DNA from 2 places in the Variovorax sp. V93 genome. Region 2 is predicted to be linked to the other one. Evidence: riboswitches for the same ligand, from Rfam matches in the RefSeq annotation. Region 2 holds a riboswitch; the other holds the start of a gene.
The links. A riboswitch is a leader RNA that binds a small molecule or an ion and turns the genes downstream of it on or off. The one in region 2 is predicted to bind thiamine pyrophosphate.

Region 1: it holds a riboswitch for thiamine pyrophosphate, as region 2 does, so the genes downstream of both, thiC (phosphomethylpyrimidine synthase ThiC) here and ACAM54_RS12050 (cytosine permease) in region 2, are expected to answer to the same signal.

Annotation. Positions count from the first base shown of each region.
Region 1 is NZ_AP028669.1:4,757,677-4,764,717, reverse strand. Features, by position in the region: gene aceK (bifunctional isocitrate dehydrogenase kinase/phosphatase) at 1-568, shown strand, start outside; gene ACAM54_RS22620 (acetyl-CoA C-acyltransferase) at 626-1,810, shown strand; gene ACAM54_RS22615 (glutamate carboxypeptidase) at 1,897-3,147, shown strand; gene ACAM54_RS22610 (acyl-CoA dehydrogenase family protein) at 3,183-4,313, shown strand; gene ACAM54_RS22605 (YchJ family protein) at 4,400-4,828, shown strand; TPP riboswitch at 4,855-4,959, shown strand; gene thiC (phosphomethylpyrimidine synthase ThiC) at 5,051-6,937, shown strand; gene ACAM54_RS22595 (HAD family phosphatase) at 6,992-7,041, shown strand, end outside.
Region 2 is NZ_AP028669.1:2,539,285-2,546,325, reverse strand. Features, by position in the region: gene cysD (sulfate adenylyltransferase subunit CysD) at 1-874, shown strand, start outside; gene ACAM54_RS12070 (sulfate adenylyltransferase subunit 1) at 874-2,211, shown strand; gene fdxA (ferredoxin FdxA) at 2,255-2,584, shown strand; gene ACAM54_RS12060 (NAD(P)/FAD-dependent oxidoreductase) at 2,542-3,612, shown strand; gene ACAM54_RS12055 (aspartate aminotransferase family protein) at 3,599-4,906, opposite strand; TPP riboswitch at 5,023-5,130, shown strand; gene ACAM54_RS12050 (cytosine permease) at 5,207-6,547, shown strand; gene thiD (bifunctional hydroxymethylpyrimidine kinase/phosphomethylpyrimidine kinase) at 6,495-7,041, opposite strand, start outside.

The sequences.
Region 1 (7,041 bases), 2.2 Mb from region 2:
GATGGAGCTCGTGCTCAAGCACGTCTACATCGAGCGCCGCATGATCCCGCTCAACATCTTCCTGCAGGAGGCCTTCGATACGCTGGCCAACCCGGAAAGCCCGGCGCATGCCAAGCGCGCGAAGGAGCAGCTCGAGCACGCGGTGGTCGAGTACGGCAACGCCATCAAGGACATGGTGGCGGCCAACATCTTTCCGGGCGACATGCTGTGGAAGAACTTCGGCGTCACGCGCGGCGGCAAGGTGGTCTTCTACGACTACGACGAGATCGAATACATCACCGACTGCAAGTTCCGCAAGGTGCCCGCGCCGCGCAACGAGGAAGACGAAATGAGCGGCGAGGTCTGGTACTCGGTGGGCCCGAAGGACGTGTTCCCCGAAACCTTCGGCCCTTTCCTGCTCGGCAACGACGCGGTGCGCGAGGCCTTCATGGCGCACCATGCCGACCTGCTCGACGCTGCCTTCTGGCAGCACCACAAGGAACGCATCCGGGCCGGCCAGATGCTGGATGTGTTCCCGTACGAAGAGTCGCAGCGCTTTCCGCACGAAGGCCATGCGACCCATTTCTGATTGAGCCCGCGGTCCGCGGCGACCGCTTTTTCTTCCAACTTTCCGAAGGAGACCACCATGCCTGAATCCATCGTCATCGTCGGCGCCGCCCGCACCCCCATGGGGAGCTTCCAGGGCGACTTCTCTTCCCTCTCGGCGCACGACCTCGGCGGCGCCGCCATCAAGGCCGCCGTGGAGCGCGCCGGCATCGCGCCCGACAGCGTGGGCGAGGTGCTGTTCGGCAACTGCCTGATGGCCGGCCAGGGCCAGGCGCCGGCGCGCCAGGCGGCCTACAAGGGCGGCCTGCCCGACAGCGCGGGCGCGGTCACGCTCAGCAAGATGTGCGGCTCGGCCATGAAGGCCGCAATGCTCTCGCACGACCTGCTCCTGGCCGGCACGCACGAGGTGATGGTGGCGGGCGGCATGGAAAGCATGACCAATGCGCCCTACCTCATGCTCAAGGGCCGCGGCGGCTACCGCATGGGCCACGACCGCATCTTCGACCACATGATGCTCGACGGCCTGGAAGACGCCTACCAGCCGGGCCGCTCCATGGGCACCTTCGGCGAAGACTGCGCCGCCAAGTACAAGTTCACGCGCGAGCAGCAGGACGCGTTTGCCATTGCGAGCGTGCAGCGCGCCAAGGCCGCCACCGAATCCGGCGCGTTCAAGGATGAGATCGCGCCCGTCACCGTCAAGGGCCGCGGCGGCGACACCGTCATTTCCATCGACGAGGGCCCGGGCAAGGTCAAGCTCGACAAGATCGCCACGCTCAAGCCCGCGTTCAAGAAGGAGAACGGCACCATCACCGCGGCGTCGAGCTCCTCGATCAACGACGGCGCCGCGGCGCTGGTGATGATGACCGAGTCGCACGCGAAGAAGATCGGCGCGAAGCCCATTGCGCGCCTGGTCGGCCATGCCACGCACGCCCAGCAGCCCGAGTGGTTCTCCACCGCGCCCGTGGGCGCCGTGGCCAAGCTGTTCAAGAAGACCGGCTGGACCGTCAAGGACGTGGACCTGTGGGAAGTGAACGAGGCCTTCGCGGTGGTGCCGATGGCGCTGATGCACGAGCTCGACGTGTCGCACGAGATCGTCAACGTGAACGGCGGCGCCTGCGCGCTGGGCCACCCCATCGGCGCCAGCGGTGCGCGCATCATGGTCACGCTGATCCATGCGCTGAAGGCGCGCGGCAAGAAGCGCGGCGTCGCCACGCTGTGCATCGGCGGGGGCGAAGGCACCGCCGTGGCACTCGAGTTGCTTTAACAAAAAACAACCACCACAAGCGCCCCTTGCCGGGGCGCTTCGTGGTTTTTCTCTCTACGAATACTGCAGACGCCAGGAGATTCTTCATGCGCCCATTCAATCAACGCACCATGCTCGCAGCCCTGCTGGCCGCCGCCTTCCTGGCGCCTGCCGCCGGCTGGGCGCAGAAGCGCGACAACGTGCTGTTCCAGGCCGCCACCGATGCGCAGCCCGCAGTGCTCAAGACGCTGGAGCAGCTGGTCAACATCGAAACCGGCACGGGCGATGCCGAGGGCATTGCGGCCGCGGGGAACTACCTCGAGGGCGAACTCAAGAATCTCGGTTTCACCGTCACGCGCAGCAAGTCCGCCGGCCTCGTGGTGGGCGACAACATCGTCGGCAAGCTCAAGGGCCGGGGCGGCAAGAACCTGCTGCTGATGTCGCACATGGACACCGTGTACCTCAAGGGCACGCTCGCCAAGGCGCCGTTCCGCATCGAAGGCAACAAGGCCTACGGCCCCGGCATCGCCGACGACAAGGGCGGCAACGCCGTCATCCTGCACACGCTGAAGCTGCTCAAGGACTACGGCGTGCGCGACTACGGCACCATCACCGTGCTGTTCAACACCGACGAGGAAAAAGGCTCCTTCGGCTCGCGCGACCTGATCCAGGAAGAAGCCAGGCAGGCCGACTACGTGCTCTCGTTCGAACCCACGAGCGCGGGCGACGAGAAGCTTTCGCTCGGCACTTCGGGCATTGCCTACGTGCAGGTGAACATCACCGGCAAGGCCTCGCATGCGGGCGCCGCGCCCGACCTGGGCGTGAACGCGCTGGTCGAGGCGTCCGACCTCGTGCTGCGCACCATGAGCATCGACGACAAGGCCAGGCACCTGCGCTTCAACTGGACCATGGCCAAGGCCGGCAACGTGTCGAACATCATTCCGGCCAGCGCCACGCTGAACGCCGACGTGCGCTACGCGCAGAACGAGGACTTCGAAGCCGCCATGAAGACGCTCGAAGAAAGGGCGCAGCAGAAGAAGCTGCCCGAATCCGATGTCAAGGTGGTGGTCACGCGCGGCCGTCCGGCCTTCAATGCGGGCGAAGGCGGCAGGAAGCTGGTCGACAAGGCCGTGGCCTACTACAAGGAGGCCGGCGGCACGCTGGGCGTGGAAGAGCGCACCGGCGGCGGCACCGACGCGGCCTACGCAGCGCTATCGGGCAAGCCCGTGATCGAGAGCCTGGGCCTGCCGGGCTTCGGCTACCACAGCGACAAGGCCGAGTACGTCGACATCAGCGCCATTCCACGGCGCCTGTACATGGCGGCGCGGCTCATCATGGACCTGGGCGCCGGCAAGTAAGCAGGCCCGCAAGAAAAAAGACAGGAGACAACGCCATGCTGCTCAGTGCCGACCAGGAAGCCATCCGCGACGCGGTGCGCGATTTCTCGCAGGCCGAACTCTGGCCCCATGCCCCGCGGTGGGACCGCGAGCACAGCTTCCCGAAGGAAGCGCACCAGGGCCTCGCGGCGCTCGGCGCCTACGGCATCTGCGTGCCCGAGGAACACGGCGGCGCGGGCCTCGACTACCTCACGCTCGCGCTGGTGCTCGAGGAGATCGCGGCCGGCGACGGCGGCACCAGCACCGCCATCAGCGTGACCAACTGCCCGGTCAACGCCATCCTCATGCGCTACGGCAACGCGCAGCAGAAGAAGCAGTGGCTCGAGCCGCTGGCGCAGGGCCGGATGCTCGGCGCCTTCTGCCTTACCGAGCCGCAGGCCGGCAGCGACGCCTCGAGCCTGCGCACCACGGCGCGCAAGGACGGCGACGGCTGGGTGATCGACGGCGTGAAGCAGTTCATCACCAGCGGCAAGAACGGCCAGGTGGCCATCGTCATCGCGGTGACCGACAAGGGCGCGGGCAAGCGCGGCATGAGCGCTTTCATCGTGCCGACCGACGCACCGGGCTACAACGTCGCGCGCCTGGAAGACAAGCTGGGCCAGCACAGCAGCGACACCGCGCAGATCAACTTCGACGGCTGCCGCATTCCGGCGGAAAACCTCATCGGCGCCGAGGGCGAGGGCTACAAGATCGCGCTGGGCGCGCTCGAGGGCGGCCGCATCGGCATTGCGGCGCAGAGCGTGGGCATGGCGCGCAGCGCCTTCGACGTGGCGCTGGCCTATGCCAAGGAGCGCCAGGCCTTCGGCGGGGCGATCTTCGAGCAGCAGGCCGTCGGTTTCAGGCTGGCCGAATGCGCCACGCAGCTCGAGGCCGCGCGCCAGCTGATCTGGCATGCCGCCAGCCTGCGCGATGCCGGCCGGCCCTGCCTCAAGGAAGCCGCCATGGCCAAGCTGTTCGCGAGCGAAATGGCCGAGCGCGTCTGCAGCGCTGCGATCCAGACGCTGGGCGGCTACGGCTATGTGAGCGACTTTCCGCTCGAACGCATTTACCGCGACGTGCGCGTGTGCCAGATCTACGAAGGCACCTCGGACATCCAGAAGCTGCTGATCCAGCGCGCGCTGGCCTGAACCGGGCGTTTCGCACGGCCGCCGGCCGGGCCCCGGGCTTGCCCCATCGGCGAAGGGCCCCGGAGGATGTTCCAATAGCGTTCTTCATGAGTGCCACCGATCCCACCACCGGACCTTGCCCCTGCGGCCGCACGGACCGCCGAGACAAGCCCATCGGCTATGCCCTGTGCTGCGGCCGCTACCTCGAGGATTTCGAGGGCACGCCCGCGCCCGACGCCGAATCGCTGATGCGCTCGCGCTATACCGCCTTCGTGCTGGAACGCGGCCCCTACCTGCTGGCCACCTGGCACGCGTCGACGCGGCCGGCGTCGATCGAGTTCGAACCCGGCGTGAAGTGGCTGGGCCTGGACATCCGCTCGCGCTCGGTGCTCGACGCCGACCATGCCGAGGTCGAATTCGTCGCCCGCCAGCGCAGCAGCACCGGCGCCGCCACGCGCCTGCACGAGCGCAGCCGCTTCGTGCGCGAGGGGGAGCGCTGGTTCTACCTCGAAGGCGATCTGCAGACCCCCGGTTGACGCACCGGGCTGCGGCCCGCACAATAGTCCCCGCTCCGGGGTGCACGCATGTGGCGTGCTGAGATGGCAAAGTGCCGACCCGCGAACTTGATCCGGGTCATACCGGCGTAAGAAGAGCTGCACTCCCCGACTCCGGTCCCGCCATCCATCCATCCAAGGTGGCGGCCCAAAGTCCTCAGAGCGATTGCGGAGCACCCTTTCCCTCAACAAGGAGTGCCCCGCATGAATGCCCCCGACAAGTTCACCTCCCTGCTCTCGCTCACGCGCGAGCCCTTTCCCGCCTCGCACAAGTGCCTGATCCCGGGCAGCCGGCCCGACCTCAACGTGCCGGTGCGCGACGTGCTGCTGACCAACGGCGAGACCGTGTCGCTCTACGACACCTCGGGCCCCTACACCGATGCCAAGGTCGAGATCGACGTGCGCCGCGGCCTGCCGGGCGTGCGCGGCGCCTGGATCGCCGAGCGCAACGACACCGAAAGCTACGAAGGCCGTTCGCACCAGGCGCTCGACGAGGGCCTCAAGCACGCGCACGACCACGATGCCCAGCGCCTGGCCGAACTGCGCGCCGGCGCCTCGGCCCTGCAGCGCACACCGCGCCGCGCCAAGGCCGGCGCCAACGTCACGCAGATGCATTACGCGCGCCGCGGCATCGTCACGCCCGAGATGGAATACGTGGCGCTGCGCGAGAACGGCAAGCGCGAGTGGATGGCCGAATACCTCGCCAACGAGGAGCGTGCGAAGCGCGTGGCCGGCAATCCCATGGGCGCCAGCATTCCGCGCATCATCACGCCCGAGTTCGTGCGCGACGAGGTGGCGCGCGGCCGCGCCATCATTCCGGCCAACATCAACCACCCCGAAGTCGAGCCGATGGCCATCGGCCGCAACTTCAAGGTCAAGATCAACGCCAACATCGGCAACTCGGCCGTCACCTCGAGCATCGAGGAAGAAGTGGAAAAGCTCGTGTGGGCGATCCGCTGGGGCGCCGACAACGTGATGGATCTTTCCACCGGCAAGAACATCCACACCACGCGCGACTGGATCGTGCGCAACTCGCCGGTGCCCATCGGCACGGTGCCGATCTACCAGGCGCTCGAGAAGGTGGGCGGCGTGGCCGAGGACCTCACGTGGGAGATCTTCCGCGACACGCTGATCGAGCAGGCCGAGCAGGGCATCGACTACTTCACCATCCACGCCGGCGTGCGCCTGCCGTTCATCCACCTGACGGCCGACCGCATGACGGGCATCGTCTCGCGCGGCGGCTCGATCATGGCCAAGTGGTGCATCGCGCACCACAAGGAGAGCTTCCTGTACGAGCGCTTCGAGGACATCTGCGACATCATGAAGGCCTACGACGTGAGCTTCTCGCTCGGCGACGGCCTGCGCCCGGGCTCGGGCGCCGACGCGAATGACGAAGCCCAGTTCGCCGAGTTGCGCACCCTGGGCGAGCTCACGCAGATCGCGTGGAAGCACGACGTGCAGACCATGATCGAAGGGCCGGGCCACGTGCCGATGCACATGATCCAGGCCAACATGGACGAGCAGCTCAAGCACTGCCACGAGGCGCCGTTCTACACGCTCGGCCCGCTGACCATCGACATCGCGCCGGGCTACGACCACATCTCCAGCGCCATCGGCGCCGCGATGATCGGCTGGGCCGGCACCGCGATGCTCTGCTACGTGACGCCCAAGGAGCACCTGGGCCTGCCCGACCGCGACGACGTGAAGCAGGGAATCATTGCCTACAAGATCGCCGCGCATGCGGCCGACGTGGCCAAGGGGCACCCTGGAGCGCGCTCGCGCGACGATGCGCTCAGCAAGGCGCGCTTCGAATTCCGCTGGCAGGACCAGTTCAACCTGGGCCTGGACCCCGACACGGCGCGCGAGTTCCATGACGAAACGCTGCCCAAGGATTCGAGCAAGGTGGCGCACTTCTGCTCGATGTGCGGACCGAAGTTCTGCTCGATGAAGATCACGCAGGAAGTGCGCGAGTACGCGGCGAAGAAGGGCGTGGCCGAGGCGGAAGCCATGGCCGAAGGAATGGCGCAGAAATCCAGGGAGTTCATGGCGGGCGGCGGCGAGATCTACATCCCGATCCAGCCCGCGTCCTGAGCCCGGCCGGGGTCATTGCTACCATGGGGGAATTCCCCGAACCCCTGCAGCGCAATGACCCCATTCCCCTTCGACGCCGTACTCTTCGACTGCGACGGCGTCCT
Region 2 (7,041 bases):
GCTGGAAGAGGAAACCGTCTTCATCCTGCGCGAAGTGGCGGCCGCCTTCGAGCGCCCCACTCTGCTGTTCTCGGGCGGCAAGGATTCGCTGGTGCTGCTGAAGTGCGCGGAGAAGGCCTTCGGTGCCGGCCGCATTCCGTATCCGCTGCTGATGATCGACACCGGCCACAACTTCCCCGAAGTGACGGCCTACCGCGACCAGCGCGCTGAGGAACTGGGCGCCGATTTGATCGTGCGCAGCGTGGAGGACTCGATGGCGCGAGGCACCGTGCGCCTCGCGCACCCCGGCGAATCGCGCAATGCGCACCAGTCGGTCACGCTGCTCGAAGCCATCGAGGAATTCCGCTTCGACGCGCTGATCGGCGGCGCCCGCCGCGACGAGGAAAAAGCGCGCGCCAAGGAGCGCATCTTCTCGCACCGCGACAGCTTCGGCCAATGGCAGCCCAAGGACCAGCGCCCCGAGCTGTGGACGCTGTTCAACACGCGCCTGGCTCCGGGCGAGCACTTCCGCGTGTTCCCGATCTCGAACTGGACCGAGCTCGACGTGTGGCAATACATTGAGCGCGAGCATGTCGGCCTGCCGTCGATCTACTACACGCACAAGCGCGAAGTGGTCGAGCGCCGCGGCCTGCTGGTGCCGGTGACCGAACTGACCCCGCCGCGCGACGGCGAAACGGTGCAGGTGCGCGACGTGCGCTTTCGCACCGTGGGCGACATCACCACCACCTGCCCGGTCGAGAGCCTCGCGGCCGATGCGGGCGATGTGGTGCTCGAAACGCTGTCGGTCGACGTCAGCGAGCGCGGCGCGACGCGCATGGACGACATGACTTCGGAAGCTTCGATGGAGAAGCGCAAGAAAGACGGGTATTTCTGATGAGCACGACGACGGCAACCCTCGACAACACCGCCCTCCACGGCGACACCGGCACCGCCCTGCGCTTCATCACCTGCGGCTCGGTCGACGACGGCAAGAGCACGCTGATCGGCCGCCTGCTGGTCGACAGCAAGACCGTGCTGCAGGACCAGCTCGCCGGCGTGCAGCGCGGCGGCGAAACCGACCTCGCCCTCCTGACCGACGGCCTCTCGGCCGAGCGCGAACAGGGCATCACGATCGACGTGGCCTACCGCTACTTCTCGACCGCCAAGCGCAAGTTCATCATCGGCGACGCGCCGGGCCATGAGCAGTACACCCGCAACATGGTCACGGCCGCCTCGGCCGCCGATGCCGCCGTGGTGCTGGTCGATGCCACCAAGCTGGCCTGGGCCGCCGAGGTGGAAGACGGCACCGTGGTCAAACGCGAACTGCTGCCGCAGACGCGCCGCCACACGCTGCTGTGCCATCTGCTGCGCGTGCAGTCGGTGGTGTTCGCAGTCAACAAGCTCGACGCCATCGATGACGCGGGCCTCGCCTTCGAACGCATCTCGACCGCGCTGAACGCCTTTGCCGAAGCGGCCGGCGTGCAGGTGGCCGCCATCGTGCCGATCTCAGCCCTCAAGGGTTGGAACGTGGCCACGCGCCACGCCGACTGGGTCGGCTACGAGGGCCCGAGCCTGCTCGAGCTGCTCGAAGAGTTGCCGGTCACCGTGCAGGACGAGGCCGTGCCTTTCGCCTTCCCGGTGCAGTGGGTCGAGAAGTTCTCGTCCTCGGCCGACACCTCGCAGGGCCGCCGCGTGTTCTGGGGCCGCGTGGCTGCCGGCCATGTCGAACCCGGCCAGCGCGTGACCGTGCTGCCCAGCAACCAGACCGCCACGGTCGCGCAGGTGCTGAGCCACACGCGGCAGCCGAAGGTGGTGCATGCAGGCCACAGCGCCGGCATCGTGCTCGACCGCGAAGTGGACGTGTCGCGTGGCGACTGGCTGCTGGCGCCCGGCGCCTTCGAGCCGGTGCGCGAAATCACCGCCACCGTGGCCTGGCTCGACGACGAGCCGCTGGTCGCGGGCCGCGTGTACTGGGCGCTGCAGGGCCACCGCTGGGTCAAGGCCAAGGTGGCGCGCATCGTCGACCGGGTGAACATCACCACGCTCGAATCGGAGCCCGCGACGCAGCTGGAGGCCAATTCCATCGGCGATGTGGTGCTGTCGCTGCAGCAGCCGCTGGCCGTGCTGCCCTTCACGCAATCGCGTGCCTTGGGCTCCCTGGTGCTGGTCGATACGGCCTCCCACAAGACCTCCGCTGCCGTGCTCGTGCAGCCCGCCGCCGCAAAGGCCTAAAATCTGGGGTTTTCCCCGACCTCACACTGACGTTAGAAGACAAATGACCCACGTCGTCTCCGAAGCCTGCATCCGCTGCAAATACACCGACTGCGTGGACGTATGCCCCGTGGATTGCTTCCGCGAAGGCCCCAACATGCTGGTGATCGATCCGGACGAGTGCATCGACTGCGCAGTCTGCATCCCCGAATGCCCGGTCAATGCGATCTATGCCGAGGAAGACCTTCCGGCCAACCAGATCGCCTTCATCAAGCTCAACGCAGAGCTCTCGCTGGCCGACGGCTGGAAGAGCATCACCAAGCGCAAGCCCGCGCTGCCCGACGCCGAAGAGTGGAAAGACAAGACCGACAAGATCGGGGAGTTGGTGCGCTGAGCACGCAAGCCGCTCCGATCGAGACCGACGCCCTCATCATCGGCGCCGGCCCGGTCGGGCTGTTCCAGGCCTTCCAGCTCGGCCTGCTCGAGATCTCCTGCCACATCGTCGATGCGCTGCCCGCCGCGGGCGGCCAGTGCGTGGCGCTCTACGGCGGCAAGCCGATCTACGACATTCCCGGCACGCCCGTCACCAGCGGAAGCGAACTCGCGCAGTCGCTGCTGAAACAGGTCGAGCCCTTCAAGCCCCGGTTCCATTTCGGCGAGCAGGTGGCCACGCTCGAAAGGCAGGCCGACGAGCGGCTGCTGCTGACCACGTCGGCCGGCACGGCCTTTCTCGCCAGGACGGTGTTCATCGCGGCCGGCGTTGGCGCCTTCGTGCCCAAGCGCATCGCGATCGAAGGCATTGCGCAGTTCGAAGGCCGCTCGCTTTTCTATCACCCCGATTCGCTGGACCGCTTTGCCGGACAGGCGGTGGTGGTGAATGGCGGCGACGACGTGGCGCTGGAAACCGCCGTCGCGCTCACGGCCATTGCAAGGCAGGTCACGCTGGTCCACCGCCGCGACGGCTTCCAGGCCGGCGAGGCGCTCGTCGCTTCGATGCGCGCGCTGGTGGCCGAGGGCAAGCTGGCCTTCAAGGTCGGCCAGCCCACCGCCTTCGACGGCAGGCAACTGCAGATCACCACGCCCGATGCGGCCACGGTCGACCTGCCGCTCGACGCGCTGATCGCCTGCCTGGGCATCTCCCCGCGCCTCGGCCCCATTGCCGATTGGGGCCTGGAACTCGAGCGCAAGCAGGTGCCGGTCGACACCGAGAAGTACGAAACCCGCGAACGCGGCGTGTTCGCGGTGGGCGACATCAACACCTATCCGGGCAAGAAGAAGCTCATCGTCTGCGGCTTCCACGAGGCCACGCTGGCAGCCTGGGGCGCCACCGCCATCGTGTTCCCGGGCAAGGCCGTGCCGCTGCAGTACACGACCACCAGCACGCGGCTGCACGAGCTGCTGGGCGTGGCTAGTTCGCGCTAGGCAGCAGCAGCGCGCGGTATTCGCCGATGAAGCTGCCGATGGCGGCGGCGAATCGGTCGATGTCCGCGTCGGTCAGCGGCAAAGACAGCACGATGAAGCCGCGCGGCGAGGCGTAGATGCCTTCGCCCAGCAGGTGAAAGAACAGCAGCTGCCGCAGCCGCCCGTCGACCGCCGCCAGGTCGTCCACGCACTGCACCTCCCCGCGCACGAAATGCGCGTTCATCAGAGAGCCGATGCCGGTGAACTGCATGGCCACGCCCTCCTTCGTGCACAGCGCATTGAGCCGCGCACGCATCGCCTCGCCGCGCTCGGCCAGCGCGCCGGCCGCTTCAGGGGTGAACAGCTTCGTGAGGCCCGCGTACCCGGCCGCCATGGTCATCACGTTGTTGTTGAAGGTGCCCGAATGGGAGAGCGATCCCGTGCGCGGATCGAACTGCGCCATCACGTCCGAACGCCCGCCGAAGGCGCCGAACGACATGCCGCCGCCGATGTACTTGCCGAGCGTGGTGAGATCGGAACGGATGCCGAGCCTGTTGGCCAGGCCCTGCGGCCCCAGGCGCGAGGTCATGACCTCGTCGAAGATCAGCAGCGCACCTACCTTCGCCGCGCCATCGCGAAGTGCTTGCAGGAAGTCGAGACGCCCCGGAATGCAGCCGCTCGCGCCCTGCATCGGCTCGACCAGGATCGCGGCAATCTCCGGCCGGTGCTTCTCGATCTGCTCGCTCGCAGCCTGCGCATCGTTGTAGGGCAGCACCAGGAAGTCGAAGGGCACCGTGGTCGGCAGCGGCTTGGCGCCGAAGCCGAGCACGCCGCCGTGGTAGCCGCCCGAGAACACCACGATCTTTCGCCTTCCCGTGAAGTGCAGCGCGGCCGTGAGCGCCATCAGGTTGGCCTCGGTGCCCGAGTTGGTGAAGCGCACCTGCTCGATCTGCGGAAAGCGCTCGCAGATGGTCTTCGCGAGCCGGCCTTCGAGCAGGTTGTGGCCCGTGAGGTTGATGCCGCCCTGCATCGCCTCGAGCACCGCATCGCGGATCTCGGGTGCCGAGTGGCCATAGACGCCGGCCGTGTACTCGGCGATGAAGTCGGCATAGCGGTGGCCGTCGGCATCCCAGAGCGCGGCGCCCTCGCCCTTGGCAATGGTGAGCGGAAACGGCGCGTAGAACAGCACCGAGCGGCTGTTGGCGCCCGGCATGTAGCGCGCCTGCGCCTCGAACTGGCGCAGGCTCGCGGGGTTGGCCTCGGTGAAGCGCTGGAAGGCCCGGGCAAGGGACTGGTCGATTGCAGGATCGCTCATGGGACACATCCTCGAAGTGGCGGCACGCGGGTTGCCATATCCGGACCATCATCCATGGTTTGGAGGCTGGGCGCGCAGGCTCGTACAATAGTTTCCGCTCTGCGCCACGGCGCGGAGCACCACGCTAGGGGTGTCGAACCGGAATCCGTTCCGGGGCTGACTGAGAGAGTCCCTTTGAACCTGACTGAGGTAATCCTCGCGCAGGGAAGCTGGTCCGGCGGCCTGTCGCGTTGTCTCGCGCGATGGCCCCACCGCCGGAGCCTCGCCCACCTGCCAAACCTTTTGCACTGGAGCAACTGGATGGCACACGACGACGAACCTTCTTCCGCCAACGAGGCGCTGGCGCCCCTGCCCGCGTCGCAGCGCGCGTTCGGCTGGCACGACCACGCATCGCTCTGGTTCAGCCTGGGCGTCGGGCTGCTGGTGATGCAGATCGGCGCCTACCTGGTGCCGGCGGTGGGCACGCGGGACGCGGCCATCGCGATCGTGCTGGGCTCGCTGCTCGGCGCGGGCCTGCTGGCCTGGACCGCACGGCTCGGCTGCGAGAGCGGCCTGGCGAGCGCCGGGCTGATGCACGCCACCTACGGCAGCGCCTTCGCGCGGCTGCCGGTGCTGCTCAACATCGTGCAGCTGGTGGGCTGGACCACCTTCGAGCTCGTGATCATGCGCGAGGGTACGCAGGCGATCGGCCAGCAGGCCTTCGGCCTGGCGCTCGGCGGACCGCTGGGCGGCGCCCTCACCACGCTGCTCTGGGGCGCGGTGCTGCTGGCGCTTCTGGCCGGCTCCATGGTCAAGCTGGTGCGGCGCTTCGTGAGCCGCTTCGGCCTGCCGCTGGTGGTGCTGTCGCTGCTCTGGCTGAGCTGGCAGTTCGCAACCCGCCTGCAAGCCAAGGGCCTCGACGCCTTCTGGGCCCGGCCGGGCGATGGCGGCATGGGCATGTTCGGCGCGCTCGACCTGGTGATTGCCATGCCGGTCTCATGGCTGCCGCTGGTGGCCGACTACGCGCGCCACGGCAAGCGCAGCGCGGGCGGCCTGGGCAGCGCCTTCAGCGGCACCTGGATCGGCTATGCGCTGGCCAACGTCTGGTGCTATGCGCTCGGCGTGATGGTGGTGAGCGTGGCGGAACCGGGCACAGGCCTGGTCACCGCCCTGCTGCTCGCCCAAGGCGGGCTGGTGGCGCTGGGCCTGATCCTGATCGACGAACTCGACAACGCCTACGGCGATGTGTATTCGGGCTCGGTGTCCACCCACAGCCTGCTGCCGCGCTGGAGCGTGCGGCGCTGGGGCCTCCTGCTCGCGGCGCTGTGCACCGCGCTCGCGCTGGTGCTGCCGATGCATACGCTCGAGCCGTTCCTGCTGATGCTGAGTTCGGTGTTCGTGCCGCTCTACGGCGTGATCCTGGGGCGGCTGGGTACGGGCCAGGCGGTTTCGTCGGTGGGCATGCGTCGGGTCGACCTGGGCGCGGCGCTGATCTGGATTGCGGGCATCGCGGCCTACCATGCGCTCGCCGGGTGGGCGCCGCAGTTCGGCTCGGCACTGCCGACGCTGGCCGCGACCTTCCTGCTGGCCTGGGCCAGCCGGCCCAAGGCTACGCCGACGACGGCAGGCGGTGCGTCGGCACTGGCGCAAAGCCGTGGTTGAGCGGACCGTGTCCCGCGCCGGTCTTCACATGCGCGCCGGCGGCCATCGCGCCGAGGATGTAGGCGCGCGCGCGCTCGACGGCCTCGGGCAATACGAGCCCCAGCGCCAGGTGCGCGGCAATGGCGGACGACAGCGTGCAGCCCGTGCCATGCAGGTTGCGGCTCGCGATGCGCTGCGAGGCCAGCCGCTTGCGCGTGCCGTCGGACTGCAGCAGCACGTCGACCACCTCGTCGCCCGGCAGGTGGCCGCCCTTGAGCAGCACGGCCTGCGCGCCGAGCGCCAGCAGTTCGCTGGCCGCATCGTCGAGCGCATCGATGCCGTCGATCGCATGGCCGATCAGCAAGGCTGCCTCGTCGAGGTTGGGCGTGACCACCACGGCGCGCGGGAACAGCTCGCGCACCAGCACCTGCACGGTTTCCGAAGCTATCAGCCGGTCGCCGCTGGTGGCGACCATCACCGGGTCCAGCACCACGTTGGGCAGCCGGTAGTGATCG